Regions from separate parts of the Kitasatospora sp. NPDC089913 genome, predicted to be linked through region 2. Evidence: riboswitches for the same ligand, from Rfam matches in the RefSeq annotation. Region 2 holds a riboswitch; each other region holds the start of a gene.
The links. A riboswitch is a leader RNA that binds a small molecule or an ion and turns the genes downstream of it on or off. The one in region 2 is predicted to bind cyclic di-AMP.
Positions count from the first base shown of each region.

Region 1: it holds a riboswitch for cyclic di-AMP, as region 2 does, so the genes downstream of both, ACIPYS_RS02065 (NlpC/P60 family protein) here and ACIPYS_RS17005 (peptidoglycan DD-metalloendopeptidase family protein) in region 2, are expected to answer to the same signal.
Region 3: it holds a riboswitch for cyclic di-AMP, as region 2 does, so the genes downstream of both, ACIPYS_RS30065 (family 16 glycosylhydrolase) here and ACIPYS_RS17005 (peptidoglycan DD-metalloendopeptidase family protein) in region 2, are expected to answer to the same signal.
Region 4: it holds a riboswitch for cyclic di-AMP, as region 2 does, so the genes downstream of both, ACIPYS_RS33750 (M23 family metallopeptidase) here and ACIPYS_RS17005 (peptidoglycan DD-metalloendopeptidase family protein) in region 2, are expected to answer to the same signal.

Region 1 is NZ_JBIVGI010000001.1:455,276-462,814, reverse strand. It holds gene ACIPYS_RS02070 (C40 family peptidase) at 81-1,145, opposite strand; gene ACIPYS_RS02065 (NlpC/P60 family protein) at 1,410-2,564, opposite strand; cyclic di-AMP (ydaO/yuaA leader) riboswitch at 2,575-2,727, opposite strand; gene ACIPYS_RS02060 (C40 family peptidase) at 3,071-4,114, opposite strand; gene ACIPYS_RS02055 (NYN domain-containing protein) at 4,327-5,865, opposite strand; gene ACIPYS_RS02050 (hypothetical protein) at 6,001-6,264, opposite strand; gene ACIPYS_RS02045 (rhomboid family intramembrane serine protease) at 6,466-7,344, shown strand; gene ACIPYS_RS02040 (Lrp/AsnC ligand binding domain-containing protein) at 7,341-7,539, shown strand, end outside.
Region 2 is NZ_JBIVGI010000009.1:212,594-220,132, forward strand. It holds gene ACIPYS_RS16985 (sugar kinase) at 1-408, shown strand, start outside; gene ACIPYS_RS16990 (IclR family transcriptional regulator) at 405-1,154, shown strand; gene ACIPYS_RS16995 (RidA family protein) at 1,313-1,729, shown strand; gene ACIPYS_RS17000 (DUF2470 domain-containing protein) at 1,908-2,630, shown strand; gene ACIPYS_RS17005 (peptidoglycan DD-metalloendopeptidase family protein) at 2,911-3,948, opposite strand; cyclic di-AMP (ydaO/yuaA leader) riboswitch at 3,952-4,115, opposite strand; gene ACIPYS_RS17010 (MFS transporter) at 4,427-5,929, shown strand; gene purB (adenylosuccinate lyase) at 6,059-7,498, opposite strand.
Region 3 is NZ_JBIVGI010000024.1:128,746-136,284, reverse strand. It holds gene aceB (malate synthase A) at 1-138, opposite strand, end outside; gene ACIPYS_RS30075 (IclR family transcriptional regulator) at 405-1,145, shown strand; gene ACIPYS_RS30070 (hypothetical protein) at 1,335-1,955, shown strand; gene ACIPYS_RS30065 (family 16 glycosylhydrolase) at 1,983-3,272, opposite strand; cyclic di-AMP (ydaO/yuaA leader) riboswitch at 3,276-3,444, opposite strand; gene ACIPYS_RS30060 (phenolic acid decarboxylase) at 3,749-4,078, shown strand; gene ACIPYS_RS30055 (esterase family protein) at 4,143-5,291, opposite strand; gene ACIPYS_RS30050 (TetR family transcriptional regulator) at 5,544-6,164, opposite strand; gene ACIPYS_RS30045 (SDR family NAD(P)-dependent oxidoreductase) at 6,302-7,066, shown strand; gene ACIPYS_RS30040 (phosphotriesterase) at 7,107-7,539, opposite strand, start outside.
Region 4 is NZ_JBIVGI010000031.1:80,661-88,199, forward strand. It holds gene ACIPYS_RS33725 (SpoIIE family protein phosphatase) at 1-1,311, opposite strand, end outside; tRNA gene ACIPYS_RS33730 (tRNA-Ile) at 1,503-1,576, shown strand; gene ACIPYS_RS33735 (TetR/AcrR family transcriptional regulator) at 1,735-2,301, opposite strand; gene ACIPYS_RS33740 (alpha/beta fold hydrolase) at 2,434-3,261, opposite strand; gene ACIPYS_RS33745 (YiaA/YiaB family inner membrane protein) at 3,367-3,657, opposite strand; cyclic di-AMP (ydaO/yuaA leader) riboswitch at 3,903-4,073, shown strand; gene ACIPYS_RS33750 (M23 family metallopeptidase) at 4,086-4,955, shown strand; gene ACIPYS_RS33755 (hypothetical protein) at 5,043-6,056, opposite strand; gene ACIPYS_RS33760 (GNAT family N-acetyltransferase) at 6,100-6,684, shown strand; gene ACIPYS_RS33765 (sensor domain-containing protein) at 6,810-7,535, shown strand.

The sequences.
Region 1 (7,539 bases), on a different contig from region 2:
CAGCTGGGCGAGGCCGCCGGCCGCGAGCAGCAGGGCGGTGCGCCGGGACGGGCCTCGGCCGCCGGCACGGTCCGGGCGGCTCAGAGCCGGATCACCCCCGAGACCGGCATGGCGTTGACGCTCTCGTAGCGCACCCGGGCACCCGGGTAGGGGGCGTGCACGATCACCCCGCCGCCGGCGTACATCCCGACGTGGTGCATGTCCCGGTAGAAGATCACCAGGTCTCCCGGCCGTGCTTCGGAGATGCCGACCCGCCGGCCGGCGTACGCCTGGGCCTGCGAGGTGCGCGGCAGGGTCACTCCCGCCTGCCGCCAGCTGTAGTACATCAGACCGGAGCAGTCGAACGCCTTGGGCCCGGTGGATCCGTAGACGTAGGGCGAGCCGATCATCCGCACCGCGGCGGCCAGCGCGGCGCCGCCGCGTTCGGAGGCGGGCGGGGTGGTGCCGAGGTCGAGCCGGTCGGTGCCGCGGGTGGCGCGCTGCTCGGCCTCGCGGGCGTCCTGGGCGGCGAGCCGGGCGCGTTCGGTGGCGCCGAGGCTGTTGAGCAGCCGCTGCGCCCTGGCGAGCCGCTGCTGGATCTGCTGCTTGCCGTCGGCCAGCGCCTTGCGGGTCTGTTCCAGCTCGGCGAGCTTCGCCGAGGCCTCGGCCCGGCGCTGGTCGAGCACCCGCTGACGGCCCAGCACCTCGTGCAGGGTCTCGTTCTGCCGCTCGGCGGCCTGGTCGAGGGTGCGGGCCCGGGAGAGGTAGCCCTCCGGGTCGGTGGAGAGCATCAGCTGGACGGTCTGCGCCATGCCGCCGCCCCGGTACTCCGCGCCGGCCACGGTGGCGAGGTCGCCGCGCAGCTGGTTGAGCTCGTCCTGGGAGACGGCGATCTGCTGCTGGAGCGTGCCGGTCTCGTGCTGGAGCCGCTGCTGGGCCTCCTGGGCGGCGTTGAAGCGCTCCGAGGCCTGCTCGGCCTCGTCGTAGAGCTGCTCGACCTGGGCCTTGACGTCCTTGCGGTTCGCCGGGGCGTCGGGCGCGCCGGGAGCCGCCTGCGCGGTGCCGCCGGTCGCCACGCCCAGCGCGGTGGTGGCCGCCGCGGTGAGCACCAGCGCCCGGGCGAGCGTGTGAGCACCTGACAGCGGGGAACGGCGGTGCGCGGTCATTCGACGTCGGCTCCGATCCTGGGCCCGGACCCGCCGCCGCACCGGACCGGTCGGCTGTCGAAGCGGGCATCCGGTGGCAGACGTTAGCGAGTCAGGGCAACCGTTTCCAAACCCCTCCGAACCCGAATATTCGGTCACCGATCGGACATCAGACCGGTTCGCCCACCGGGCCTTCCGGCGACCGGGCGACGACCGGGGGCAAAGCCGCAGGCCCGGCCTCCCCTCGGGGAGACCGGGCCTGCCGGGATTCTGCCGACCCGGGGGTCAGAGGCGCACGATGGTGTTGACCGGCATGTTGGACGCCGACTCGTAGCGGACCGACGCGCCCGGCTTCGGGGCGTGGATGACCTGGCCGCCGCCGACGTAGATGCCGACGTGGTGGCGGTCGCCGTAGAAGATCACCAGATCGCCGGGCTGGGCCTGGGAGATGTCCGAGCCGATCCGGGTCCCGGCGTTGGCCTGCTCCTGCGAGGTGCGCGGCAGCGACACACCCGCCTGGGCGTACGCCCAGCCGGTGAGGCCGGAGCAGTCGAAGGAGTTCGGGCCGGTGGCGCCGTAGACGTACGGGGCGCCGAGCTTGCTCTCGGCGGCGGCGATCGCGGCGGCGGCGCGCGAGCCGTTGGCGGCCGGCGCGGCCGGCTTGGCGGGCGCCGAGGCGGCGGGAGCCGGGGAGCTCAGGTCGCTGCGGCTGGTGTCGCGGGTGGCGCGCTCGGCGTCCGCCTTGGCCTTGGCGACCTTGGCGGCCTCGGCCTTGGCGGCGTCCGCCTTGGCCTTGGCCTCGGCGGCGGCCTTCTCCTCGGCCGCGCGCAGGGCCTGGCGCTCCTGCTCGGTGAGCGTGTTGAGCAGCTGCTGGGCCTTCGCCAGCTTGCCCTGGACCTCGTCCTTGGAGGTCTTCAGCTGCTGGGTGGTGGACTCCAGCTCACCGAGCTTGGTCTGGGTCTCGGTGCGGTCCTGGTCGAGCCTGCGCTGCTGCTCCTGGAGCTCCTTCAGCGCGCCGGACTGGGTGGAGCCGGCCTGGTTGAGGGCGTCGGCCTGGCTGAGGAAGTTGTCCGGGCTGGCGGACAGCATCAGCTGGACGGTCTGCGATATGCCGCCGGTGCGGTACTGCTCGCCGGCGATCTCGGAGAGGCCGCCCTGGGCCTCCGTCACCACGGCCTGCTGGCGGGCCACCTTGTCCTGCAGCTCGGCGACCTGCTTCTGCAGCTCCTGCTGCTTGGCCTGGGCGCCGTTGTACTTCTCGGTCGCGACCTCGGCCTGCTCGTTGAGCTGGTCGACCTGCTCCTTGACCTGGTCCTTGGTCGGCGCGGGGTCGGCGTGGGCGCCGGACTGCGCGGAGAGGGCGACGGCAGCGGCGGCGAGACCGGTCATGATCGAGACCCGGGTGCGGCCGGCGGGCTTGGGACGACGATGGGACGCCACGAAGGCGGACTCCTTCTTCCTCATCCGCCTACCGGGTGAGCTGACGGGTTCGGGCGGAAGCGTGCCCTACGACGCCTCACCGTCCGCGCGAGCGGCCGACCTGGCGCCGATTCACCCCGGAGGAACGTGGTTCCCCGGCTCCGCTCCACAGCGGACCCCCGACTGCTGGGTCTGGTTCGGGCGGGCACCTGCGGCCCCGCCCGGCTGCTTCGCGAACTCGGCGGCGAACCCCACCGCCACCCAGGCTGGGTGATCGACTGTGCGAGGTTCGAAGCACGACCCTAGTAACAGATCCGTGATCCGTTCAAATCCTTGTCAGAAAAAAGCCAGAAGAATACCCAAGTTCCTTTGTGAATATGACCGAGTGTGATCACATCCCCACATCAGGCTGATCATTTCCACCTGGACGGCCTAATGCCCGACCCAAACCCCAACGCCACCCCCGGTCGGGGGTGGCGCTGATCACAGGGGCCGGAAACCGCCCCCGGGGGTGTCGTGGCGGAGCGTCAGACCCGGCGGATCGCGTTGATCGGCATGGCGTCGGCCTTCATCACCTTCACCACGTCACCGGTGTGCGGCGCGTGCACCACCATGCCGTTGCCGATGTACATACCGACGTGGCTGCGGTCGGCGCGGTAGATGATCAGGTCGCCCGGCTGCGCCTCGGCGAGGGACGGCACCCGGCTGCCGTAGTTGGCCTGCGCCTGCGAGGTGCGCGGCAGCGAGACGCCGGCCTTGGCGTAGGACCAGACCATCAGGCCGGAGCAGTCGAAGGTGTTCGGGCCGACGTCGCCCCAGCCGTACGGGGAACCCTGCTTGCTCATCGCGTTGGCGACGGCCGACCCCGCCATGCCACTGGCCTGGGGCAGGCTGGCCGGGTCGGTGCGCTCGCTGCCGCGCGAGGCGCGGTCGGACTGCTGCTGCGCCGCCTTGACGGCCGCGCGGTCGGCGGCGCTGAGCGAGTTCAGCAGCTCCTGCGCCTCGCGGAGCTTCTTGCCGACCTCGGTCTTGGACTGGTTCAGGTCCTTGGTGGTGCTGTCCAGCGAGGCCAGCACGGCGGCGGCCTCGGCCTTCTGCTGGTCGAGCCGGCGCTGCTGGTCCTGCAGCCCCTTGAGCGCCTCGGCCTGGCTGGAGCTGGCCTGCTGCACGCTGGAGGCCTTGTCCAGGTACCCGGACGGGTCGGAGGACAGCATCAGCTGGACGGACGGGTCGATGCCGCCGGTGCGGTACTGCTCGCCCGCCACCGCGGCCAGCCCCGACTGAAGCTGGGTCATCTGCTCCTGGCCGCGCGCGACCTGGTCCTGGAGCTGGTCCGCCTGCTTGCGCAGCTGGTCGGCCCGCTCCTTGGCGCCGTTGTACCGCTCGGTGGCCTGCTCGGCCTCCTCGTTCAGCTGGTCGATCTGCGCCTTGACGTCGTCCTTCTTCGGCGACGGGCTCGGCGCTGCGTGGGCGGCGACCTGGGCGGAGAGAGCGACCGCGGTCGCAGCGGCCGCGGTGAGCACGGAGACCCGCGCGCGGCTCGGCTGCTTGGGACGGCGGTGGGAGGCCAAGAGGACCGGCTCCTTCTTCCAATGGCCTCACCCGTTGGGGTGAGAATCCGGAAAATAGGTTTGACGCCAGACCCTAGTGAAGATCCACGTTTCGCGCCACTCCCACGATTGCGTGAACCTGCCGCCCGCACCCGGACTTCACGAAACCCGCACAAGACCGCAATCCCGGCGCTGACCAGCCGTCATTGCCGTCGGCCCGCGCCGCGCGGGACCTACGGACGGGCCAGCCGGTTCAGCAGCAGCACCGAGGCGACGGGGCGCGCGCCGGCCTTCCGCACGCCGTCCGCGACCTCCTTGTCCGCCGACACCACCACCACCGGGCGGCCCTGCGGCTCCGCCCGGACCAGCCGGCGGATCAGCTCGTCCGCCGTCTCGCCGGTCCGGCTGAACCGCACCCGCACCCCGCGCGGCGGCGCCATGATCACCGGCACGTCGAGGTCCTGGCCGTCGAACACGCAGGTGACCTCCGCCTGGGTGCGCTGCGCCAGCATCGCCAGTCCGCCCAGCAGCCGGATCCGCTGCTGCTCCAGCGGCAGCGTCGGATAGCCCGTCTTGGTGACGTTGTAGCCGTCCACCACCAGATGGACCTGCGGGATCGCCAGCAGCTGGTCCAGCAGCGCCGGGTCGTCCTCGGCCAGCCCGCGCCGCGCCACGTCGTGCGGCGAGGCCGAACCCGGCACCACCGCCTCCACCAGGTCCGCCGGGCGGATCTGGGAGACCGGCAGCGCCAGCTCCCGCTGGAGGCCCTGGGCCGACTGGAGCACGGTGTCCAGCAGCAGCCGCAGCCGCATGTCCTCGACGCCGCGCCCCTCCCGGGCAGAGCGCCGGCCCTGCTCGGCGGAGTTCTCCAGCTCCGTGACCCGGTGCCGCAGCCGCCGCGCCTCGGTCTCCGCCGCGCCGCGCTCGGCCGCCGCCTGCGTCCTGACCGCCTCCAGCTCGGCGGCGACCTTCCGGGTCTCCGCCTGGGCCCGCCGGGTGTCGCTCTCCAGCGAACGCAGCCGCCGGCGCAGCGACTCGGCCTCCTTGCGGACGTCCTCCGACTCGGCCCGCTGCCGCTCCAGGTCGGACCGCGCCGCGGCCCGCAGCTCGGCCAGCTCCGCCTGCAGCTTCTCGACCAGCCGGGTCGCCTCGGCGACCGCGCCCTCGGTGCCGGCCCGCTCGGCCTCGTCGCCGGCCTCCGCGACCAGCCGGCTCCACCCGGCGGAGCGCACCAGGTAGGCGGCCGCCGCCACGTCCATCGGGTCGGCGGCGCCCGGCACGGTGCCCGCCTCCAGGGCCCGGACCAGGTCCGGCTGACCCAGCCGCAGCCGCTCCGCTATCCGCACCCGGAAGGCCGGCTCCGCCTCCAGCGCCGCGGCCAGCGCGGTCGCCGCGTACTTGGCCCGGCGGGCGGGGGTGAACTTGGCGTACTGGCGCAGCGACTGGGGCAGTTCGCCGAGCGGCAGACCGCCGAGCGCGTCGGAGGCCAGACCGACCACCCGCCGGCGCACCCCCTCCGGGAGCGGCCGGTCCAGCGTCTCGGCGACCGGCCCCGACACCTCCGGCCCGTCCGGTCCCGCCGACGGGTCCGGGCCGCCCGCTCCGCCGTCCGCTGCCGCCGGCTCCTCACCGGCGCCGGACTCCTCGCCCGCGGGCGCCTCCGCCGGGGCCCCGGCGCCGGAGGGGGCGGCCACTGCCGCGTCCGGCGCCTGCGCGTCCACAGCGGGCTGCCGCCCCTGCGGCCCGGCGGGCTCCTTCGCTGCGTCCACCACGTCCTCGGCTCCGATCCTGGTCCAGCGGGGTACGGCCGCAGGCCGCCACCCCCGTCACACTCCGCGCGTTCTCTCTGTATTGTCCCGTGCGGCGGGCGGCCACGCCGCTCACCGCCCACCGCACGGACCGGGCGGTCAGCCCTGCCCGGGAGCGCCGTCCGCGCCGTCCGCGCCGGGACGGGCCACCAGCTCGACCTGGTCCACGGCGTTGCACCAGCGGCAGCGCACCGACTCCACGGTCTCGCTGAGCACCTGGGTCTCCTCGACCTTGGACTCGCCGGCCAGGTCGAAGTGCAGGAACTCGGTCACCCGGGCGGTCCGGGTCACGTCGAAGCGGGTCAGGTTTCCGCAGAGCGTGCAGCGCCAGCGCGTCTCGGCGGTCAGAGCGGGGACGGTCATCGGGGGTCCTCTCGGGTGGTCCCGGAACGGGCTCAGGCGCTCCCCCCGGAGCCCCGGCGTCGGCGGCGGGAGGCGGGAATGCCCGCCCCAAGCCTATTGCCTGGGGCAACCTTCCCGGCCACCGGCCGAGCACTCCCGGGCGGTAGCCCACCTGCCGTAACCACGCGGTGCCCGCCCGGAACCGGGGGGATGCTGGAGCCCATGGCGATCCCGGTCCCCCACCCCGGCGCGCACCGCGGCCGACCGGCCGCCGCCGCTCCGGCCGTCTGCTACGCGCTGATCGCGCTGAACACCGCGGTCTTCCTGCTCGGACCGGCCGCGGGGCTCAACCCCCTCTACGGCCGGGACCAGGTCCGGGTCTGCGCCGAGCAGCGCTACGAGCAGCGCTGGGGGGCCGTCCCCGCCGAGCTCCTGACCGGTCACCCGCTGACCGCGGACCAACTTGCCGAGGCCCCCGAGCCGGTGCCCGGCTGCCCGGCCTCGGCGACCCCCGGCAAGCACCCGGCGCTGTCCGTGCTCAGCGCGCTCTTCCTGCACGCCGGCTGGCTGCACCTGCTCGGCAACCTGCTCTTCCTCCACGTCTTCGGCCCCACCGTGGAGCGACGGCTCGGCCGCCCCCGGTTCCTCCTCTTCTATCTGGCGGCCGGCGCGCTGACCACCTACGGCTTCGCCCTGGCCGAGGCGCACTCGGCGGACTCGACCCGGGTGCTGATCGGCGCCTCGGGGGCGATCTCCGCCGTGCTCGGCTCCTACCTGCGCTTCCACCCGCACGCCCGGGTCACCACGCTCGTCCCGCTGCTGCTCTTCCTGCCGCTGCGGTTCCCGGCCTGGCTGGTCCTGGGCCTCTGGTTCGCGCTCCAGTGGTGGTCGGTGCACTCCGCCGGACCGGGGGTGGCGTACCTGGTGCACGTGATCGGCTTCGTGGCGGGCTTCCTCTACGCCTGCACCCTGGCCGAGCGCCGCACCCGCCCCCGCCGGACCCTCCGCCGCCCCACCCGCCCGGGCCGCACCCGCCCCCGCGACGCCGTGACCGACGCCCGCTACCCTGGCGGCACCTCACAAAGGAGTACGCCACCGTGATCACCGCCATCGTCCTGATCAAGACCAGCGTCGACCGCATCCCGGAGATCGCCGAGGCGATCGCCGCCATCGAGGGCGTCAGCGAGGTCTACTCGGTGACCGGCGGCTACGACCTGGTCGCGATGGTGCGGGTGCGCCGGCACGACGACCTCGCCGAGGTGATCCCCGGCCGGCTGAACAAGGTCCCGGGCGTGG
Region 2 (7,539 bases):
GACGCCTTCGCGGCCGGCTACCTGGCCGGCACCGTTCGTGGACTCGACCAGCGGCGCCGCCTGCGGCTGGGCCATCTGAGCGCCGCCTGCGCGCTGACGACCCACGGGGACCAGGCCGAACTGCCGCCCGCCCCGGTGGTCGGCGCCCTGCTCGACGCCTCACCCGAGGCCTGGGCGGCCACCCGGGTGTCGGCGGATGGCATCGTGTCCCCTGTGCTCCCCGGAGCGCTCACCAGCACGTACGCCGCCCCCGACGACCCGCCGCCCCTCCCGCCGACCGCCTCCCGCACCACCGCTTCCCGCACCACCGCGTCCGCCTCCCCCACCGACCGCTCCGCGCCCGTCGTACCGGGGGGCGGTGCCCCCGACCCTCGACCGGCCGCCACCCCGGCCCTTGGAGCGCCATGAGCCAGACCGTCACCCGCGCCCTGCGCATCCTCGCCGAACTCGGCGAGGGCGAGCGCTCCCTCGACCAGTTGGCCGAGGTGCTCGGTGTGCACAAGACGACCGTGCTCCGACTGCTGCAGAGCCTCGAGGAGGAACGGTTCGTCTACCGCGACGCCGGATACCGCTACCACCTGGGCGCCGGCCTGTTCGCGCTCTCGGGGCTCGCCCTGGAACAGCGCGGGGTCCGCCGGATCGCCGCACCGTACCTCGCCGAACTCAACGCCGGCACCGGCCAGACCGTGCACCTGGCCGCGTACGAGGGTGGCGAGGTGGTCTACATCGACAAGTACGACTCCCGGCACCCGGTGCGGATGTACTCGCGGATCGGCCTCCGGGCCGCGCTGCACAGCGCCGCGGTGTCCAAGGTGCTGCTCGCCGACCTGCCCGCGCCCGAACGGCGGCGGGTGGTGGCCGGCATCGACTTCACCCCGCACACCGCGCGCACCCTCACCACGCCCGAGGCGCTGCTGGCCGAGCTGGAGAAGGTCGCTGCCCAGGGCTGGGCGCAGGACCACGCCGAGCACGAGTCGTTCATCAACTGCGTGGCCGCGCCGATCCGCGACGCCAGCGGCCGAGTGGTCGCCGCCGCCTCGATCTCCGTCCCGGACGTCGTGCTCCCCTACGAGCAGGTGCTGGAGCTGCTGCCCCAACTGCTCGCCACCGCACGGGCGATCTCCGCCGACTGCGGCCAGCCCCCGCGCCACTGACCACCCCGTACCTGCCGCACCCCGCACCCCGCCGCACCCCCGACCACCCCGCACCCCGCACCCCGCACCCCGCACCACCAAGCCCGAAGGCCCGAAAGCCCCGAAGCACGCACCACAGCACCACAGCACCACCCACCCCACCGAGGAAGCGAGCACGCATGAGCGTCCAGAACGACAAGACCGAGATCCGTACCGACGGCGCCCCCGCCCCGGCCTGGATGTTCTCCCAGGGCGTCCGCAAGGGCCCGATCCTCCAGGTGTCCGGCCAGGGCCCGCAGGACCCCGCCACCGGCGAGTACCTCCACCACGGCGACGTGAAGGCACAGACCCGCCGCACCCTGGAGAACGTCAAGGCGATCGTCGAGGCGGGCGGCGCGACCGTCGAGGACGTGGTGATGTTCCGCGTGTACCTCACCAAGCGCGCCGACTTCCCGCTGATGAACGAGGTCTACGCCGAGTTCATCGAGGAGAACATCCCGCCGGGCGGCGTGAAGCCCTGCCGGACCACGATCTTCTGCGAGCTCCCGCAGGAGCCGATGCTGGTCGAGATCGACGCCCAGGCGGTCGTCGCCTGACCCGCGCGCACCGCCCGCACCGCAAGGGCCCCGGCCCCGGCACACAAGCCGGGTCGGGGCCCTTCGCGCATGGCCGGTTCCGCCCCACCCCGACGACACCTTGCCCTCTCCCCCTCCAATGATTAGGTTAGGCTCACCTAACTACAAGGTCAGCTCGTCCGCCGGAGGTCCCGATCCCATGAGTCCGCACCCGCAGCACGATGCCGAGATTCCCGAGCCCACCGCCGCCGAACGCATCGGCAGCCTGCTGACCGCCACCTCCTCGGTGGTCATCCGCGCCGGCGGCGAGCAGCACGAACTCTCCACCCCCGTCTCGGTGCACGGCTCCCGGCTGCGGCTGCGCGCGCCGCTCGACTCCCCGGTGACCTCCGCCGCCGCCCGCGAGCAGGACGGCCTCGCCGTCGTGCTCGACCTCACCGACATCGCCCCGGTGGCCGTGCGCGACCGGGTGCGCGGGCGGCTCACCCTGGCCGGCCGGCTCCACCTCGCCCACCTCGCCGACGACGGCCTCAGCGTGCACCTGCGCCTGGACGTCGCGCACGCCGTGCTCTCGACCCCGTACGGCACCACCGCGATCACCGGCGCCGACCTCGCGGCGGCCGCCCCCGACCCGCTGGCCCGCTACGAGGCCGGACTGCTCACCCACCTGGCCGACGACCACCCCGACGCGCTCGCCGTGCTCACCCGGCTGCTCGACCCGGCGCTGCTCGCCGACCGCCCCGAGGTCCGCCCGCTCGCGCTCGACCGGTACGGCCTGGTGCTCCGCCTGGACCACCCGCACGGCCACCGTGACGTCCGCCTGGTCTTCATCGAACCGGCCCGCGACGCGGACGAGTTCGGCCACCGGGTGCACCAACTGCTGTCCGCCGCCGAGCAGGAGCCGGCCACCCACCGGTCCTGAACCCGGCGGATGCACGAACCAGCCCGCCCGCCAGCGAAACTGACCCCATATCGGTTATCACCGCCCCGCTCCTCCCCACCCTCGAACCCCGCCACAACGACGGCCGGCCCGGCCCACGAGAGAGTTCTCGTGAGCCGGGCCGGCCGGCAGGACGGGCGTGTCCCGCGCCCGTCAATCCACTCGGGTGCGGCGTCCACCCGGTCCAGCGGTCACCCGACATGACCATTCCGGGAGGTCGTTTCGCCCCGCACCCGGCGGTGGCAGATGATCCGACCGAAGGTCAGATCGCGACGCCGTGCGCCCGCAGGTAGGCGATCGGGTCGATGTCCGAGCCGTACTCCGAACCGGTGCGGATCTCGAAGTGCAGGTGCGGGCCGGTCACGTTGCCGGTCGCACCGGAGAGGCCGATCTGCTGGCCGGCGGTGACGGTCTGACCGATCGAGACGCCGATCGAGGACAGGTGCGCGTACTCGGCGTACTTGCCGTCGGCGAGCTTGATCTCGACCTCGTTGCCGTAGGCGCCGCCGTTGCCGGCCTTCACCACGGTGCCGGCCGCGACGGCGCGCAGCGGGGTGCCGGTGGCAGCGACGAAGTCGGCGCCGGTGTGGTGGCCGGAGGCCCACATCGAGCCGGCCACACCGTAGGCGGTGCCGAGCTTCGGGTTGGCCAGCGGGGCGAAGAAGCCGGAGGTGGCGGCGGCCGGGGCCGGAGCGGCCGGCTTCGCGACCGGGGCGACGACGGCCTGAACGGCCGGCTTGGCGGCGGGCTTGGCGGCCGGAGCGGCCGGCTTCTCGGCCGGAGCGGTCGGCTTGGCCGGCTTCGCCGAGTCCTGCGAGGCCTGCGCCTTGGCGGCGGGGGCGGCCGGCTTGGCGGCCTCGGCCGGAGCGGCCGGCTTGGCGGCCTCGGCGGCCTTGGCGCCGAGCGCGAGCTGCTGACCCGGGAAGATGAGGTTCGGGTTGGCACCGATGACCGAGCGGTTGTGCTCGAACAGCGCCTTCCAGCCACCCTCGACGTTCTTCGCGTCGGCGATCTTCGACAGGGTGTCCCCACCGACGACCTTGTAGTCGGCCGGAGCGGCCTCGGCGGCGGGAGCGGCCGGGGCAGCCGGGGCGTTCTCGGCAGCGGCCGGGGCGGCGTCGACGCTGGCGGCGCCGGTCCAGGTGCTGCTCTGGTGCGTGTGCCCGGCGGCCGGGGCCTCGTGGGCCTGGGCGGTGACGGTGGTCACCAGCGGGAGGGCGAACGCGGCGCCGGTGACGGCGGTGGCGATGCCGATGCGGACGGCGCGGGGCATGGCGATACGACGAGCCTGTGCGGGCATGGAAGCTGTCCTCTCCGACGCCTGCGAGGTGAGCTGTCGGGTTCGGGCTGGAGTTGCCCGGCCGCAGAGAAATGCGGCTTCACCCCAAGCCGGACCGTCAATTCGGGTCCGGCGACTTACCTGTGGGTCCCCCGCTCCTGCCGTACAGAGTTCGTTGCGAACCACCGGGCAGCGGCAGGACTAGGCGTTCCACCCGGTGGCCACCCGGGCTGACGCCGGGCGGTCGCTGAACTAAAACCCATCCGTTCGGGTGAAGCAATGTCGATCTCCGGAACCCGGGACCAAAGTCCGGAACACCGTGACGCTCCGCATGAAAGGCATGCACAGTAAGCGCACAATCCATTCACCGAGTGCACGTGATCCGCCACCCTGCGCCGATGTCGTCATCAGTGCGCACACGATCACTCACGGAACGGACATCTCCGACACACCCCCGGTGACCCTTGTCACGTCGGCCCCACGAGCCCCACCATGGGCCGTGACCACCACCGATGCCGGCACCCTGCGGTTGGGCACCGCACAGGGACGCTGGGTACTTCTGGCGACCGTGCTCGGCTCCAGCATGGCGATGCTCGACGGAACCGTCGTGAACGTCGCACTGCCCCGGATCGGCACCGATCTCGACGCCCGGCTCGACGCCCTGCAATGGACGCTGAACGCCTATCTGCTCACCCTGGCGGGCCTGATCCTGCTCGGTGGCGCGCTCGGCGACCGGTACGGGCGGCGCCGGATCTTCCTGCTGGGCGTCGTCTGGTTCGCCGTCGCCTCGGCCGCCTGCGCCGCCGCGCCGACCATCGAGGTGCTGATCGCGGCCCGTGCCGTGCAGGGCATCGGCGGGGCGCTGCTCACCCCCGGCTCGCTGGCGATGCTCCAGGCGGTGTTCCGTCCGGACGACCGCTCGGCGGCGGTCGGCCTCTGGTCCGGCCTCGGCGGGGTGTCGGCGGCGGTGGGCCCGTTCCTCGGCGGCTGGCTGGTGGACGGCCCGGGCTGGCGCTGGATCTTCCTGCTGAACCTGCCGCTGGCCGCGACGGTGATCGCGGTCGCGGCCCGGCACGTCCCGGAGAGCCGGGACGAGAGCTCGACCGGGCGCTTCGACGTGCTCGGCGCGGTCCTGGCCGCCCTCGCGCTCGGCTCGATCACCTATGCGCTGACCGCCGCCGGGAGCGGTCTCTCCGCCACCGTCTGGGTCACCGGCACGGCCGGGCTCCTGCTCGGCGCCGCCTTCGTCCTGGTCGAGCGCCGCACCCCGGAGCCGATGCTGCCGCTGGGACTGTTCTCCTCACGGCTGTTCACCGCCGTCAACCTGGTCACCCTCGCCGTGTACGCGGCGTTCAGCGGAGTCTTCTTCCTGCTGGTCGTGCAGCTGCAGATCGTCTCCGGCTTCTCCCCGCTGGTCTCCGGACTCGCCCTGGTGCCGATCACCGTGATCATGCTGGCGCTCTCCGCCCGGGCGGGGCGGCTGGGCAAGCGGATCGGCCCGCGGCTGCCGCTCACCGTCGGCCCGCTGCTGTGCGCGGCGGGCGTGCTGCTGATGCTGCGGATCGGGCCCGACGCCTCCTACTGGACGGACGTACTGCCCGCCGTCGCGGTGATGGGGAGCGGGATGGTGCTGCTGGTGGCACCGCTGACCGCGACCGTGCTGGCGGCGGTCGAGGTGCGGCACGCGGGCATCGCGAGCGGGGTCAACAACGCCGCGGCCCGGGCGGCCGGTCTGCTGGCGGTCGCCGCGCTGCCCTCGCTCGCGGGTCTGAGCGGCGACGCCTACCAGGTGCCCTCGGCGGTCGACTCCGCCTTCCGCACCGCGATGCTGATCTGCGCCGGGCTGCTCGTGGCGGGCGGACTCACGGCTCTGGCCACCGTCCACGGCAACGTCCTGGCCCCGGAGGACCACCACCCGGTGGCCGAACCGGACTGCCGCTACGCCTGCGGCACCAACGCCCCGCCGCTCGACCCCGGCCACTCGGCCCCGGAACAGGGCTGAGCCCCGTCGGCGGAAGCCCGGACCCCCGAACAGGGCTGGACCCCGCCGGCGGAAGCCCGGACCCCCGAACACGCCGAGGGCCCCGCCGCCCGAACGGCGACGGGGCCCGGTGACCGGGGTGGACAACCGTCAGAGGATGTCGCCCGGCGCGTACTTGGCGGCCTCCGGGTACGCGGCCGCGACGGCCTCGACCTGGCGGACGACCTCGGCGACCTGGGCACCGGCCGCACCGGTGAAGGACAGCCGGTCGGCCAGCAGCGCGTCCAGCCCGGCCCGGTCCAGCGGGATCCGGTCGTCGTTCGCCAGCCGGTCCAGCAGCTCGTTCTCCCGGGCGCCGGCGCGCATCGCGAGCGCGGAGGCGACGGCGTGCTCCTTGATCACCTCGTGCCCGGTCTCCCGGCCGACGCCCGCGCGCACCGCGCCCATCAGCACCTTGGTGGTGGCCAGGAACGGCAGGTAGCGGTCCAGCTCCGCCTCGACCACGGCGGGGAAGGCGCCGAACTCGTCGAGGACGGTCAGGAAGGTCTCCAGCAGGCCGTCGAACGCGAAGAAGGCGTCCGGCAGCGCGACCCGGCGGACCACCGAGCAGGAGACGTCACCCTCGTTCCACTGGTCGCCGGCCAGCTCGCCGGTCATCGACGCGTAGCCGCGCAGGATCACGGCGAGGCCGTTGACGCGCTCGCAGGAGCGGGTGTTCATCTTGTGCGGCATCGCGGAGGAGCCGACCTGGCCCTCCTTGAAGCCCTCGGTCACGAGCTCGTGACCGGCCATCAGACGGATGGTCTTGGCCAGGCTGGACGGCGCGGCGGCCAGCTGGACGAGGGCGGTCAGCACCTCGAAGTCCAGCGAGCGCGGGTAGACCTGGCCGACACTGACCAGCACGTTGTCGAAGCCCAGGTGGCCGGCGACCCGGCGCTCCAGCTCGGCGAGCTTCTCGGTGTCGCCGCCGAGCAGGTCCAGCATGTCCTGGGCGGTGCCGACCGGGCCCTTGATCCCGCGCAGCGGGTAGCGGGCGATCAGCTCCTCCAGCCTGCGGAAGGCGACCAGCAGCTCGTCCGCGATCGACGCGAAGCGCTTGCCGAGGGTGGTGGCCTGCGCGGCCACGTTGTGCGAGCGGCCGGCCATGACCAGCTCGGCGTGCTCGGCGGAGAGCCGGCCCAGGCGGACCAGCACGGCGACCGTGCGGTCGCGCACGTGCTCGAGGGACTGCCGGATCTGCAGCTGCTCGACGTTCTCGGTCAGGTCCCGGGAGGTCATGCCCTTGTGGATCTGCTCGTGGCCGGCGAGGTCGCTGAACTCCTCGATCCGGGCCTTCACATCGTGCCGGGTGACCCGCTCACGGGCGGCGATGGACGCGAGGTCGACCTGGTCGATCACCCGCTCGTAGTCGGCGACGGCGGTGGCGGGCACCTCGACGCCGAGGTCCTGCTGGGCCTTCAGGACGGCGAGCCACAGGTGGCGCTCGAGGACCACCTTGTGCTCGGGGGACCACAGCTGGGCCAGGGTCGCCGAGGCGTACCGGGAGGCCAGGACATTGGGGATCTGGGGCTTCGCGCTCACGCTTCGCAAGCCTAACAGCCGAGGTCAGCCGGACCCGCGCCGGACCGGCC
Region 3 (7,539 bases), on a different contig from region 2:
CTCGAAGGAGCGGTGCAGGCCGACGACGAAGGCGACCGCCTCCGGAGTGAGCACCTCCTCGGCCCGGTGGACGCGCGGACCCGCGACCGTGACGACCGGAGCGGTGGGGGAAGCTCCGGGTCCCTGATCTGCAGCCATGAGCAGGACACTCCTAAGTGGAGGGCTTGATTCTGTAAGGTGGAGACTAGTTTCCGCGATACAGAATTTCAACGGTTTGTTGAGATGATCGCTGGGACTGTACTCCTCCTCCGACCGCGAAGGGAACGCCGGTGGCCCCTACCTCCGAGAGCAGTGAGAGCACCGAAGACACCGAAGGCGGCGAGAGCACCGCGAGCGGCGGGGGCGGCGGGGGCGGCGCCCCGAAAGCGGCCGCCCCGACGGGACAGGAGCGCACCGGCGGCGGAGTGCAGTCCGTCGAACGGGCCTTCCAGCTGCTGGAGGCGCTCGCCGACTCCGGTGGCGTGGCGACGCTCAGCGAGCTCTCCACCTCCTCCGGGCTGCCGATGCCGACCATCCATCGCCTGGTTCGTACCCTCGTGCAGCAGGGCTATGTCCGCCAGGACACCGCGCGCCGCTACACCCTCGGCCCGCGGCTGATCCGGCTCGGCGAGACCGCCGGACGGCTGCTCGGCAGCTGGGCCCGCCCCTACCTGGCCGAACTCATGGAGGCCACCGGCGAGACCGCCAACCTGGCGGTCCTGGAGGGCGGCGAGGTGGTCTACGTCGGGCAGGTGCAGTCGCGGCGCTCGATGCGGATGTTCACCGAGGTCGGCCGCCGGGTGCAGCCGCACTGCACCGGCGTCGGCAAGGCGCTGTTGGCGCAGCTGCCCGACGAGGAGGCGCGCGCCGTCCTCGGCCCCAACCCGCTGCCCGCGCACACCCCGCACACCGTCACCGACCCGCAGGAGCTGATGGCGCAGCTCGCCGAGGCGCGCGAGCGCGGCTACGTGGTCGACGACCAGGAGCAGGAGATCGGCGTGCGCTGCATCGCCCTGGCCGTCCCCGGCGCGCCGACCCCGACGGCGCTGTCCGTCTCCGGCCCGGAGGCCCGGATCAGGGCGCTGGAGGAGCAGGCCGGCGCGGCGTCGCTGGTGCCGGTGATGCACGGGATCGCGGCCCGGCTGGGCCAGGTGCTGGCTCCCTGACGAGCCCGGTGCCGACTCCCCGACGGTCCGTCGGCACGGCGACACGCCCGGACGTTCACCCGTTCGAGGGCCCCTTCGAGCCGTCCGGGAGCGGGTCGTCCGGCCCCGGCGGACCGGTCGGCGACGCTGGTCCGGACGCGGCCCGCGACGGCGCGGGCCGGCCGGACACGAAGGGCAGGGTGAGCGGCGATGACCCGCAGCGGTTCCGTTCGAAGGCTTCTCGGCAGGTCGTTGGCGACGGGGTGCACGGTGGCGGTGCTGGCCGCCGGACAGGCCGGGGCGGTCTGTCCGCCGGACGACAAGGCGCCCGCGCCCGGGGCGAGCGCCCCGGCGCCGGGGGCCGGTGACCCCGGCGCCGCGGAGCCGGGCGCCAACGCCGACCCGGCCGCGGCCAGGCACTCGGACTCCGACCTCTACGTCGTCCGGATCGACCCGGACCCGGCCGCGCCCGGCGGCACCACCACCCTGCACGCCTTCGTCGGCAACCTCGGCCCGGACCGGACCGCCTCGCCGTTCACCGTGGTGGTCACCCTGCCCGAGGGGGTCACGGCCGAGGGGCCGTTCTTCCCGGAGAACTGCTCCGAGTTCCAGAACGGCCACCGGGTGCGCTGCACCTTCCCGGCCGGACTGCCGAAGTTCCGCAGCGCGACGGCGCTGATCCCGCTCCGGCTGAAGCCCGACGTCCCGCTCGGCACGCTGAAGGGCGGCTACGTCGCGGTGCGCGGCGACGACGACCGGAACGAGGCGAACAACCGGCAGCCGTTCGAGATCGAGGTCGTCGAGACCACCGCTCCGAGGCCGATCGCCTGACCGTCGGCCCCGGAGCGGTGGCCGTTGTTACCGGTACACCCGGACGTAGTCCGCCGCGAAGGTGATCGGCGTGGTGCCCGAGGGCGCGGGGTGGTAGTTCCCCGCGCTCAGGGACAGGTTGAGGATCGGGTACGCCGTCCAGCCGGCGCCGACGCCCTTGCCGTCGGAGAACACCTTGGTGCCGTTGACGTACCAGTCGACCGAGGCGGCGCCGTAGTGGGTGCCGATGGTGACCCAGCCGTCCTTGGCGATCGCCTTGGCGTCGGTGTAGTACAGGTGGCCCGGGTTGATGTGGTTGGTCAGCTCCAGCAGGTTCGGGTTGTCGCTGTGGTACTCGAAGGAGTCGATCTCCCCGTGGGTGCCGCTGGTGCTGTTCCACGTCCACAGCGCCGGCCAGGCGCCGGTGCCGGCCGGGAGCTTGACCCGGGTCTCGATGTAGTCCCCGGTCTTCACCTTGAAGCCCTCGCTGGAGTACTCCGTGGTGAGCAGCCCGGTGTCCCAGGCCTGCTTGCCGTTCTCCAGCGTGTGGCTGCCCGGCCTGGCGGTGAAGGTGGCGACGCCGCCGGAGACGGCGACGTTGTTCTTGTTCAGCCAGTCGAGCTTGTTGTCGTTCGGGTTGTGGTCGCCGTAGTGGTAGGAGCTGCTCCGGTCGGCGGTCCAGCGGGAGCCGAGGGCGAGGCTGTCGAAGTCGTCGGACCAGGTCAGCTTCTTGCCCGCGACCGGGGCGCCCGTGCCGGGGGTGGTGGGCGTCGGGGTCGGGGTCGGGGTCGGCGTCGGGGTGGGGGTCGGGGTGGGGGTCGGCGTCGGGGTGGCGGCCGAGACGACGAGCTGGCGGGAGGGCAGGTTGTGCCAGGCACCGGTGCTGTCCTGCCAGAAGCCGAACTGGGTGTAGGTGCCGGCCGCCAGCGTCCGGGTACCGGTGGTGATCGACAGACCGGCGGGGCAGACCTGGACGTTGCTCCGGTTGCCGGGGAAGTCGAGGTTGCGCCCGGCCGCGTCGCGCACGCCGACGCCGACGGTCTTCGCGGTGAAGCAGGACGAGGAGTGCAGCGTGAGCGAGGCGGCCGTCGCCTTGCCGGCGACCATCGTGGCCGGGGCCAGCTTGTCCTGGGTGACGGTCGGCAGGGCGGCGGCCTGGGCGCCGGTCACGGCGGGGAGGCCGAGCAGTCCGGCACCGGTGACGGCGAGCGCCCCGGTGGCGGCGAGGGCCGCGGTGCGGCCCCGGCGGGAGGGACGGGCGTGGCGGGCGGCCGGACGTCGGGCGAGGAGGCCCGGGTTCCGGGCAGGCCGAGGGGGCTGCGGGGAGGCAGTGGGCATGGCAGTGGTCCTCTGCGACGCCTACGAGGTGAGCTGTCGGGTTCGGGCGCTGAGGTTGCCCGGCCGTCCGGAGAGCGGCTTCACCCCTAGCCTCGACGCACACGCACGATCCGCGCGCGGCCGGGCACTGACCTGGGTCCCCCGCTCCCGTCCGCTGTGGTGCTCGACTGCCGGCCGGCGGGTGGACGGGACTCGGCGTCCCGACGGCGGGGCTCCGCTGCGGCGGAAGCTCCTGCAGGCTAGGCAGGCCGTCCGCGCACGGACAACATTCCGGGGGTGGTTGTCGCGCAGCTCACACCGCAGCGCCGGGCCCCCGGACGGTGGTTCCGGGTGGCCGTGGTGGCGGGTCCGACGGGGAAAGTGCGCCACGGAGGCGGGGTGGTCGGATAGGTTGGAGATCCATCCGCGTCCGGAACCGTCCGGGGCGCAGCGAGCACCACGACAGCACGTCCAGAGACGAGGAGACCCGCCCCACCATGACCGCGTCCCTGCCCGCCTTCGCCGGCCGTACCTTCCTGTTCCGGGTCGACAACGGCGCGGCCTTCCGCAACGCCTACTCGGCCGACGGCAAGCGGCTGCGCTGGGAGGGCCTCGGCGAATCGGCGGGCCAGTGGGAGGACGTCTCCCTGCACGTCGCCGAGGTCGGCCCGCAGGTCTACTTCGTCAGCTGGACCGAGGTGAGCGGCATCACCGTGAGCCACGTGATGGATCTGGCCCGGATGACGGTCCGCGCGTTCTGGACGTACGAGGGCGAGGGCGGCCGGGTCGGCGAGCTGCACACCGGCACCCTGGAGCAGGTGGTCTGAGCGCCTGCGCCCGCGCGGACACCCGGCCGTGCCGGTCGGGCCGACGGCCCCGCCGCCGCGCCGGTCAGGCCGACGGGCTCGCGGCCGGGACGGTCAGGCGCTGGGAGATCCACTCCAGTGAGGACGGGAGCAGCTTGCTCCAGGTCTCGAAGTTGTGGCCGCCGGTCTCCAGCATGCTGTAGGAGACCTTCATCGGGCTGCGGGTGGCGGCCACGAACGCCTCGGTCTCGCGCCGGTAGTTGCCGTCGCCCTCCCGGGTGCCGGCCAGCAGCACGGAGATCGCGGGCTGCGGCAGGTTCTTGAGACGCCACATCAGGTCGGCCTCGTTGCGGCGCTGTTCGCTGCCGTTGTAGAGGTCGCCGGTGCTCGGGTCGTCGGCCGCCTGGTAGTAGCCGGAGAGCGAGACGGCGGTCGGGTAGACGTCGGGGTGGCGCATCGCCAGCTTGAGCGCGCAGTAGCCGCCGGTGGAGTTGCCCATGAACGCCCAGGCCCTCGGATCGGCGGAGACCCGGTAGGTGGCCTGGATCGCCGAGGGCACGTCCTTGGCGAAGTAGGCGTCGGTCTGCGCGCCGTTGGGGACGTCCTCGCACTCGGTGTCCTGCGGCAGCGCGGGCGAGGGGCGCACCAGCACCAGCACGGTCGGCTGCATCCGCCCCTCCTGCAGCAGCTTCAGCGCCGCGCCCGGGTAGTTGAGGCGGGTGACGAGGTTCTTGGCGATGCCGGGGAAGCCGGTGCTGACCACCAGGACCGGGAACTGCTTCTGCTCGTACTCGGGCTGGAAGTACTGCGGCGGCAGGTAGACGTAGCCCTCGGTGGAGAGCCGGGTGGTGGCGCCGTCGATGCGGACCTCGCGGATCTCGCCGGACTTGTCGCGGTCGCGGCCGAGCGCCCCGCCGCCCTGCACCTCGGCGTGGCCGATGGTCTCGACGCGCAGCCGGCCGGAGGCGTCCACCTTGTTGTGGATGACGACCGGCCCGCTGTCCCCGGTGCCCAGCAGGTCGTCCCAGCTGCTGTAGAACGCGAAGTAGTTGTTGGCGACCAGGCCGAGCGCGGCGAGCACCGCCAGCTGGGTGGCGAGCAGGGCGCCGATCCGGCCGAGCACGGCCTTCCAGCTCTTCTTCGACAGTCTCGGCCACAGCCAGACCGTCCCGACCATCGCCGCGACGGCGACCAGAACGGTCAGTGCCAGCACCTTGTGGCTCGTCAGACCCATGTCGTGTTCGCTCCCACGCCTCGTACTCCCCCGCCCCCGGGGGAAGGACACCCGGGAGGGCCGCCCCGGTTCCCCCGTCCGCAGCGGGGCACCGTCGCCGAGGCGCGGCCACCCAGCCTAGCCGCTCGGCAGCCGCCGCCACCCCCGCCGACCAGCGGTGACGCCATCGGCCTTGAGGAGGAGAAGCAGGCCGCGGGGGTGTGCTTCCGGCCCCTGCCGCGACCGCCGCGACGGGGGGTGACGGAGGCCACCTCAGTTGACGCGGGTCCACAGGTCGAGGCCCGCGGTGAGTTCGCGCATGCAGCGGGCACCGAGCTCGCGCGGCGAACCGGGGCCGGTGGCCGGGGCGCCGGAGCGCGCCCACTGCTCCAGTGCGACCCGGATCGCGGCGGTGGCGGCGGCTGCGGCGAGCCGGATCTCCAGCACGTCGGTACCGGGCGGGCAGCGGTCGGCGATCGCGGCCCGCAGCCGCTCCTCGGAGTCGGCGTGCACCCGCTGCCAGACCGTGGCCAGCCGGGGGTCGCGCAGCAGGTCGCGGGTCCAGCGCAGCGCCTCGACGGCGGGCGCGTCGGACGGGCTCAGGGACTCCGCCGCCGAACGCTCCAGCGCCTCGCGGACCGGCAGGTCGGAGGCGCTCTCCGTGAACAGCCGCACCCAGCGTTCGCCGCCGGCCGCGAGCAGCGGGGCGACGGCGTCCTCCTTCTCCGAGAAGTAGCGGTAGAAGGTGCGCAGCGAGATGCCGGAGGCGGTGGCGATCTCCTCGGCGGTGGTCGCCTCGGCCCCGCGGGCGGCGAACAGCTCGGCCGCGGCCTGGGCGATCTCCAGCCGGGTGCTCTCGCGGCGGCGCTGGTTCAGGGTCGGACGTCCGGTCACGGGCACAGCGTACGCGGACGAAGGGATCGGTGACATCCCACGTCGATTCGGCATGTCGAGACTTTTTGGCACGACATGCCATTTAGGCGTACCGTGTCGGCGAGGTCGAGAGACCACGAACGGAACGGAGAACCACCATGGAGCGCTTCGACGGACGGAACGTCCTGATCACCGGCGGCGGCTCGGGCATCGGCCGGGCCACCGTGCACCGGATCCTCGCCGAGGGCGGCCGGGTCGTCGCCGTCGACGTCGACGAGGACGGCCTGAAGTCCACCCTGGACCGCGCCACTGCCGACGGCACGGCCGACCGCCTCAGCACGGCGGTGCTGGACGTGTCGGACGAGGCCGCCGTACGGACCGTCGTGGCCGGGGCGGTCGCCGCGCTCGGCGGCCTGGACGTGCTGGTCAACGCGGCCGGCATCCTGCGCTCCGCCCACACCCACGAGACCGGTCTGGACCTCTGGAACAGGATCGTGGCGGTCAACCTGACCGGCACCTTCCTGATGACCCGGGAGGCGCTGCCCGCGCTGCTCGCGGGCGGCAAGGGCGTGGTGGTGAACTTCAGCTCCACCTCCGCCGCCTTCGCCCACCCCTACATGGCCGCCTACGCCGCGACCAAGGGCGGCATCCAGTCGTTCACCCACGCGATCGCCGCCGAGTACGCGAAGCAGGGGCTGCGCGCGGTGTGCGTCGCGCCGGGCAGCATCGACAGCGGCATGACCAACAACCCGGGCCTGCCGGCGGACGCGGACCTCGGCCTGCTCGCCAAGCTCTCGCCCGCGCTCGGGCAGGGCTTCGCCGGGCCGGAGACCGTCGCCGGTGTGATCGCCATGCTCGCCTCGGACGACGGCGCGTTCGTCACCGGGACCGAGCTGCGGATCGACGGCGGCACCCACATGTGACGCCGTCGGGCTCCGGGCGTTCGCGGTGGGGTGGCAGGGGTCAGCCCCGCCACCCCGCCGCGAACGCCCGGGCCGGGTTGGCGGTGAGGATGCCGTGCGGGACCTCGGGGCCGAACGCCCGGGCCAGCCGGGGCGCCAGGGCGGTGAGCAGGTGCGTCGGCCCGGGGGAGGAACGGGCGGTACGGGTGGTGGTGTCGCCGCCGAGCAGCACCTGGTCGCCGTACCCGGCCTCGACCAGGGCCGCCACCGTGTCGAACAGGTGGTGGTCGGTCGCGTGGTTGGCCCGCGAGGGGCCGTCCAGGGCCACGAAGGCGCCACGGGCGGCCAGTTCGCGGTGCAGCCGGAGGTCCGGGAACCGGTTGAGGTGTCCGAGGACCACCCGCTCGGGTGGCACACCGTGGCGTTCGCAGAGCAGATCGAGCACCTCGGCTGCGGCGGTGCCGAGTTCGTGGTGCACCGCGATCGGCGCGCCG
Region 4 (7,539 bases), on a different contig from region 2:
GATGCCGGCCGCCCCGAAGGCGGGCCGGCAGATGTCGGTGACGGCCGTGGTGACGTCCCGGACGGTGACCGCCCGGGACAGTGCCCGGGTGAGAGCCAGCAGCAGTGCCGACCGGGCCCCGGCGGCGGAGGTGCCCTCGGTGGTGCCGGCGGGCTCCTGCCCGGGGCCGGACGGGGAGCCCGGGCCGGACGGCGCCGGGGACCGCCCGCCGGGCGCCCCGTCCCCGGGCGGGCGTTCGCCGGGGGTCCGGCCGTGGTCGAGATCGGCGATCAGGCCGGCGATCCGCACCGGGCGGCGGTGCACGTCCAGCATCACCTCGCCGGTCTCCTCGATCCGGATCACCCCGCCGCCCCGGCGCGGCACCCGGTAGCGGATCCGGTACGGGCCGCCGGTGGCGAGGGCCTCGGCCATGGCGGCCTGGACGTCCGGGAGGTCCTCGGGGTGGACCACGAGGTCCAGGGAGGGGGCGGGGGAGGTGCCGCCGCGCTCCGGCGCCGGCCGGCCGACCAGCCGCAGCGCCTGGGCGTCCCAGTGGGTCTCGCCGGTGACCAGATCCCGTTCGAAGGCCCCGTGCCCGGAGGCCCGGACGGCGAGCGAGAGCATCGAGTGGGCGGTCGCGGCGGCCGGATCGGCGGCGCCCGCGCACGGGCCGGGGCGCACCCCGTGCGCCGCACCCCGGTCCGGGCGCCCTCCGCGTCCCGGCTGCCCTTCGGGTTCCGGGTGCCCTCCGCCTCCCGGCTGCTCGCCGTGCCCCGGGTGCCCTCCGGTCCCGCCCGTTCCGCCGAGCGCCCCGGTGCCCGCCCTGGCGTGCTCCAGCAGGTGGCCGAGCCGGTGCCCGCAGGCGTCCGCGAGGGTCTCCAGCACGTCCAGGTCGCGCCGGGGGACCGTCCCCCGGTGGGCGAGGGCCAGGGCGAGGACGCCCAGCGGCCGGCCGTCGACGATCATCGGCAGGGTGGCGACGGCGACCATCCCGGTGCCCATCCCGGCGTTCCGGTTCGGATAGTCGGCGCTGGTGCGTTCGGGGCTCAGCAGATAGGGACGGCGCAGCCGCAGCGCCATCGCGGCGGGCAGGTCCCCGGCCGGGTCGACCACGCTGTAGCGCTCGTGGGCCCAGTCGGGCAGGCCGTGGGAGGCCGTGAGCCGGAGCATTCCGGTGGAGTCCAGCAGGTAGAGCGCCGAGCCCTCACCGGTGATCCAGCTCGGGCCCTCGGCGAGCACGGTGCCGAGCAGTTCGGCGGCGTCCGCGCAGCCCAGCAATAAGCGGACGCAGCGCATGGCACTGCGCGCGGTGGGGCTGCTGCGCGGGTCCACGGGGATGGCCGGCCTCTCCGGTGCCTTATGGGGCAGTTAATTCTTAATACCTTATTTCTTAATCGGGTGAGGGGAGAGTCGAACGGTGTGCCCCGGGAGCCCGGGGCGCCCGGTGTGCGTGGGGCCCCGCCGGGTCCGGTACCCTTCTCCGTACGACGTGCCGCCCTGGGGGCGGTGGGTCGTAACGGCGCGGGGCTATAGCTCAGACGGTTAGAGCGCTTCCCTGATAAGGAAGAGGCCACAGGTTCAAGTCCTGTTAGCCCCACACCAGTCCGAAGGGCCCGGAGCAGTGCGCTCCGGGCCCTTCGGCGTTCCCGCCCGGACGGCCCCCGGCGCCCACCCCCCGGGACCCCGCCGTCCTCGCCGTCCCCACCGCCCTGTCGCTCCGTGCCCGCTCCGTGCCCGCTCCGGACCCGTCCGGGCTCAGCGGGGCCAGCCGCGCAGTCCGGCGGTCAGTACGGTGATCATCCGCTCCTGGGTCTCCCCGAGGTCCTCGGCGAGCTGGAAGGCGCCGGCCGTCGACAGCGCCGCGAAGCCGTGGGCCAGCGAGCGGAACGTGCGGGCCGCGTGGATCGCCTCGGAACCCTCCAGCCCGTACCCGCGGAGCACCGCGACGATCACCCCGACCAGCCGGGCGGCTGCGTTCGACAGGTCCTCGTCCGGCCGCGGGGCCTGCGGCAGCGCGGCGTACCGGTGCGGGCGCTCGGTGGCGTAGGCGTGGTAGGCCCGCAGGACGGCGGCGACCGCCTCGTCCCCGCTCCGGCCGAGCGCCGCCCCGGCGAGCCGGTCGGCCAGTTCCTCGGTGACCCGGACGGCGACCAGCCGGCGCAGTTCGGCCAGTCCGCCGCTGACGTGCTTGTAGAGCGAGGGGGTGGCGACCTTGGCGCGGGCGGCGACGGCGGCCAGGGTGAGGGCCTCGGGACCCTGCTCGTCGATGAGGGCGAGGGCGTGGTCGACGACCTGCTCGGGGGTGAGTCCGACTCGGGGCATCGGGGGTCTCCTGGTGGGCGCGGCGGGCGTGGTGGGCGTGGTGGATCGGTGGAGGGGGCGGCGCTGGACGGCGGCGGCCGGGCGGAGGGCGCGTGCGGTCCCAGGCGATCGGGCGATCGAGCGATCGAGCGGTCAGGCGAGCTCGGCGAGGAAGCCCAGCAGGGCGTCGGCGGTGGCCTCCGGGTGGTCGGCCATCGGGTAGTGCCCGGCGCCCTCGACCATCACCTTGCGTGCCCCGAGCGCGGCGGCCTGCCGGTCGGCGACCAGCTCCGGGTCGCCGAAGTCGGGGTCCTCGGAACCCATCACCACCAGCGCCGGGCAGCGCACGGCCGAGGTCCAGCCGAGGGGCGAGGAGTCGCCGTGCACATAGCCCCGGGTGGCGGCCCGCCGGCCCGGGGTGCGCAGCGCGGAGACCAGCCCGGCCACGTACTCCTCGTGGTCGGCGGGCTTGGGGCCGGGGAAGGCGGCCCTGCGCAGGTAGAGCCCCCAGAACGCGGGCGAGCGCACCAGCAGCGCGCCCATCGCCCGGACCACCGTCCGCTGCAGGGCGGTGGGCGGCACGTTCTCGACGAAGGCGTCGATCAGGACGATCCCGGCGACCCGCTCCGGGGCGTCCCCGGCGGCTCCGACCACGCTGGCGCCGGTGTAGGAGTTGCCCGCCAGGACGGCCCGGTCGATGCCCAGGTGGTCCAGCAGGGCGAGCACGTCGCCGGCGATCGCGGCGGGGGAGTAGTCGTCCCAGTGGATCGAGGAGTCACCGAAGCCGCGCAGGTCCATGGTGATCACCCGGCGGCCGGCGGCGGTCAGCAGCGGGCGCAGGTGCCGGTACGCGGCCCGGCTGTCGAGCATCCCGGGGAGCAGGACGACGGGGGTGCCGTCGCCGCGCCCGGTGTCGTCGAAGGCGATCCGGCCACCGGGGAGGTCGAGGTAGCGGGTGGCGGGGGCGATGGTGCCGTTCATGGGAGCCTCCTCGGGCGGTCGTCGGCGAGTGCCGATAGCCATAAAGCTAAGGCTAATAGCCTTAGCCGTCAAGCCCTCCCGAGCGGCGGTCCGCGCCCGGGCCGGTCAGACTCCCTCCACCTTGAACGGGTCGTGCTCGGTCAGCAGCTTGTCCAGCCGGGCCTGGTCGACCCTGGTGACGAGATCGGTGGTCTCCTGCCGGTCCCGGACCACCTTGGCCAGGGTGAACGCCGAGGTGACCGTCCAGAGCAGGCCGACGGCGAGGAAGGCCCTGGTCCACGGCTCGACCGGCAGGTAGGCGATCCCGGCGCCGAGGGCGGTGCCGGAGAGGGCGAAGGACAGGACGGCCTGGATGTAGTAGGCGGCCGTGGTGCGTGACTGCATCGGTGCGCTCATGGCGCCCAGAATGGCCGCGCGGCTCCGGCCGCACATGAGTAGTCGTACTCAGATGGGAGCCCGTTCGTTGACGTCCTCTCACGTTCGGTAGTGTCAGGTGTCATCAAACGTCACAAATCGCCCATCGGACCGCGCAGCGTCCGATCCGTGTCCGGTCGTCATCAACGGATGGCTTGGAATCGGGGGGCTCTCGGATTAACGTTTGATAACGCAGCGCGGACCGCAACGCCGTACCCAGACGGCACCGTGCGCCGTCGCCTAATCCCGCCGGCCGGCCTCCGGGCAGGCCATGGGAGCCGGGGAACCATGTTCCTTGGGGTGAATCGGCAGGGTCGGGGCATCGCCCGGACCCAGCCGTAGGAGACCTTCCTGCTCCGAACCCGTCAGCTAACCCGGTAGGCGCGAAGGAAGGAAAGGAGCGCGCCTCCGTGGCGTCGACGCACACCCAGGCACACCCGTCCGGGTCCTCCACCGGCACCCAGCTGCTCGACCACCCCGGCCCGTTCGCCGGCCACGGTCCCTTCGGCGGCCCCGCCGACGAGAGCGCCCCGCCGGCCGCCGACACCAGCCGGCACCGGATGCCCCGTCAGACCCGCGGCACCGCGCCGCTGCTCGGCGTCACCGCCGTCGCCGCCACCCTGGGCGCGACCGGCTTCGCCTCCGCCACCCCGGCCGCCGCGCCCGCCGTGGAGACCCCCGACGAGACCCCGGTCGCGCTGTCCGCCGACCCCGGCCTCGCGCTCGCCGCCCGGATCCAGCAGCAGGCCGACAGCCAGCGCACCGCCGCCGAGGAGACCGCCAGGGTCCAGGCCGCCCAGGAGGCCGAGGCCAAGCGCGCCGCCCAGGTCGCCCAGCAGGAGCAGGCCCGGCGCACCGCCGAGGAGGCCGAGAAGGCCAAGCTCGCCGCCATCAAGCTGCCGGTCCGCGACTACCGGCTCTCCGCCCACTACGGCCAGAGCGCGCGCTACTGGGCGCACCTGCACACCGGCCTCGACTTCGCCGCCGACCAGGGCGAACCCGTCTACGCGGTCGGCCAGGGCACCATCACCTCGGCCGGCTGGGCCGGCGCCTACGGCTACCGGATCGTCGAGACCCTGCCCGACGGCACCGAGATCTGGTACTGCCACCTCTCCTCGATCATCAAGGGCTCCGGCAAGGTCCTCCCCGGCCAGCAGATCGGCAAGGTCGGCGCCACCGGCAACGTCACCGGCGCCCACCTGCACGTCGAGGTCCGCCCCGGCGGCGGAGCCCCGGTCGACCCGGAGACCTGGTTCGAGCAGCGCGGCGTCACCCCCTGACGCCGTCTTCCTGACCCGGCTCCCCCGAGCACGACGAGGGGCCCCGGCCGCACGGCGGCTCCAGGGGCCCCTCGCCGTGTTCCGCGCCTACTCCGGCGCCCGCTCGTCGCCGTCCGTGTCCGCGTCCGGGGCCGCGTACCCGTCGCCGTCCGTGTCCGCGTACCCGTCCGCCGGTTCGTCGCCGTCCGTCTCCGTGAACCCGTCGCCGTCCGCCCGCTCCTCCGCCCAGGCCGCGTCCAGCCCGGCCAGATAGGCGTCGATCTCCGCTGGCCCCGGCTCCGGCGCCAGCTCCGGGAACTCCGCCACCAGCAGCTCCGGCAGCCCCGGCACCGTCCAGGTCCCGGCCAGCTCCAGCGCCGCCAGCGCCGCGGCCTCCTCGAACGCCCCGAAGTCCCCGGCCAGCTCCTCCGGCATCGGCCGGCCCAGCGCCGTCAGCTCGGCCAGGTTCCGGTAGCTGCGCCGCATCAGCCCCTGCTCCAGCAGCCGCCGCGCGCCGTCCGTGGCCATCCCGACCGCCAGCGTCCGGCCGCCGGCCTCCCAGCCCCCGTCGTCCACCGGGTCCAGCACGCCGTCCGCCTCCAGCGCCGCGAACGACGCCAGCCGCTCCTCCTCCGGCAGCCCCCGGAACCCCTCCAGCCAGGCCCGCACCGCCTCCCCGTCGGCGGTGTCCACCCCGGCCGCGCGCAGCAGCAGCGTGTACAGCCGGGGCCAGGTCACCAGGTCGGCCCGGCGCAGCAGTCCGGCCGCCACCTCGCCCTGCCACTCGGCCTCCGCGTGCAGCCGCTCCTGCCGCTTGGCGTTCAGCCGCTTCGCCGCCCGCCGGTGGTCGATCAGCAGCCGCACCGCCGCGCCGTACGCCAGCGGGTCCTGCCCCGGCTCCGGCTGGACGTACAGGTACAGGCGCTCGTACAACAGGTGCTCCACCGCGGCGGAGGTGAGTTCGGGCCAGCCGTCGTGCATCCTGCCCTCGCCCAGCTCCAGCAGCGCCAGCACCGCCCGCAGCGGGCTCTCGGCGACCGGCTCGCGGCCCTCCGCCTCCGCCCAGGCGAGCAGCTCGGCGGCCTTGGTGCGCGGGGCGAGCCGCAGGTCTTCGTCTTCCATAACCACGAACCGTAACCGCTGGTCGCGGGTAGGGTCGGGAGCCATGGTCCCCGTTCGACTCACCGGTGCCCGGCTTGCCGTGCGCGAGTTCCACCACACCCCCGAGGACGTGGCCGCGCTGCACGCCGTGTTCGGCGACCCGGAGGCCACCCGCTACCTCCCGTTCGCCCCGCGCGACCTCGAGACCTGTGCCGACCAGGTCGCCCAGTTCGTCGAGGAGGCCGAGAAGGAGCACCGGGAGGTCTACCGGCTCGCCGTCACCCGCCTTTCCGACGCCGACGACCCGGCCCGCGCCGTCCCGATCGGCAACGCCGCGCTCGGTCTCGTCCCGTTCGGCGCCGCCACCATCGGCTACGCGCTGCGCCGCGACGTCTGGGGTTCCGGCTACGCGGGCGAGCTGGTCGCCCTGCTGCGCGACTTCGCCTTCGGCCCGCTCGGCGTGCACCGGCTGGAGGCCCGGGTGGACGTCGACAACGCCGCCTCGATCCGGGTGCTGGAGCGGGCCGGCTTCCGGCTGGAGGGGCGGGTCCGGCACGACTACCGGGGCCCGGACGGCTGGCGGGACGCCCGGCAGTACGCCCTGCTCGCCGACGACCCGCCGGCCGGGAGCGCCGGGCAGGGGGGATAACCCCACCCCCGGTTCGCCGGGGAGCCGGATGTCCGGCGGGCGCGGGTTTTGACAGGCTTCAGAGGTCGGCGGGAGACGCCCGACGAGCCCGAACCGCGACCGACCCGAGGGACCGTGACCCGGCCATGAGCACCCACACCATGCAGCGCAGCGAGTACGACGCGTACGACGGCGACGCCGGGCACGGCGGCGCTCACCGCACCGAGGAGCCGCCGTACGCCTGGCGGGCCCCGTTCAGCTCCTACTTCTACCGGGAGGTCGGCTACACGCTGACCGGTCTGCCGGTGGCGATCGTCGGCTTCGTCACCGCCGTGACGCTGTTCTGCCTGGGCCTCGGCACCTTCGTGACGGTGCTCGGCCTGCCGGTCCTGGCCGGTCTGACCACCGCGGCCCGGGGCTTCGGGCGGCTGGAGCGGGCCCGGGTCCGCGGCCTGCTGGCCCTGGACGTCCCCGGCCCGAAGCCGGTGCGGGTGGTCCGGCCCGGCGCCTGGGGCGCGATCACCGCCCGGCTGGCGGACGGGGCCGGCTGGAAGGCCGTGCTGTACCAGGTGGTGATGTTCCCGTGGGCGATCCTCAGCATGGTGCTGTCGCTGGTCTTCCTCTGCGTCGGATGGACGCTCGCGTTGTACCCCGCCTACCACTGGGTGTTCGCGCGCTGGACGGACTGGCCCGGCTACCGGCTCTACGACTTCACCACCGAGTCCGGCCACTACGAGTACTACATCCAGTCGCCGCTGCAGATCGCGGGCGTGAGCTTGATCGGCCTGCTGTTCGTCCTCGTCACCCCCCAGCTGGTGCGCGGCCTGACCAACGTCAACCGCCTCGCCGCCCGCGGCCTGCTCGGCCGCTGAACCG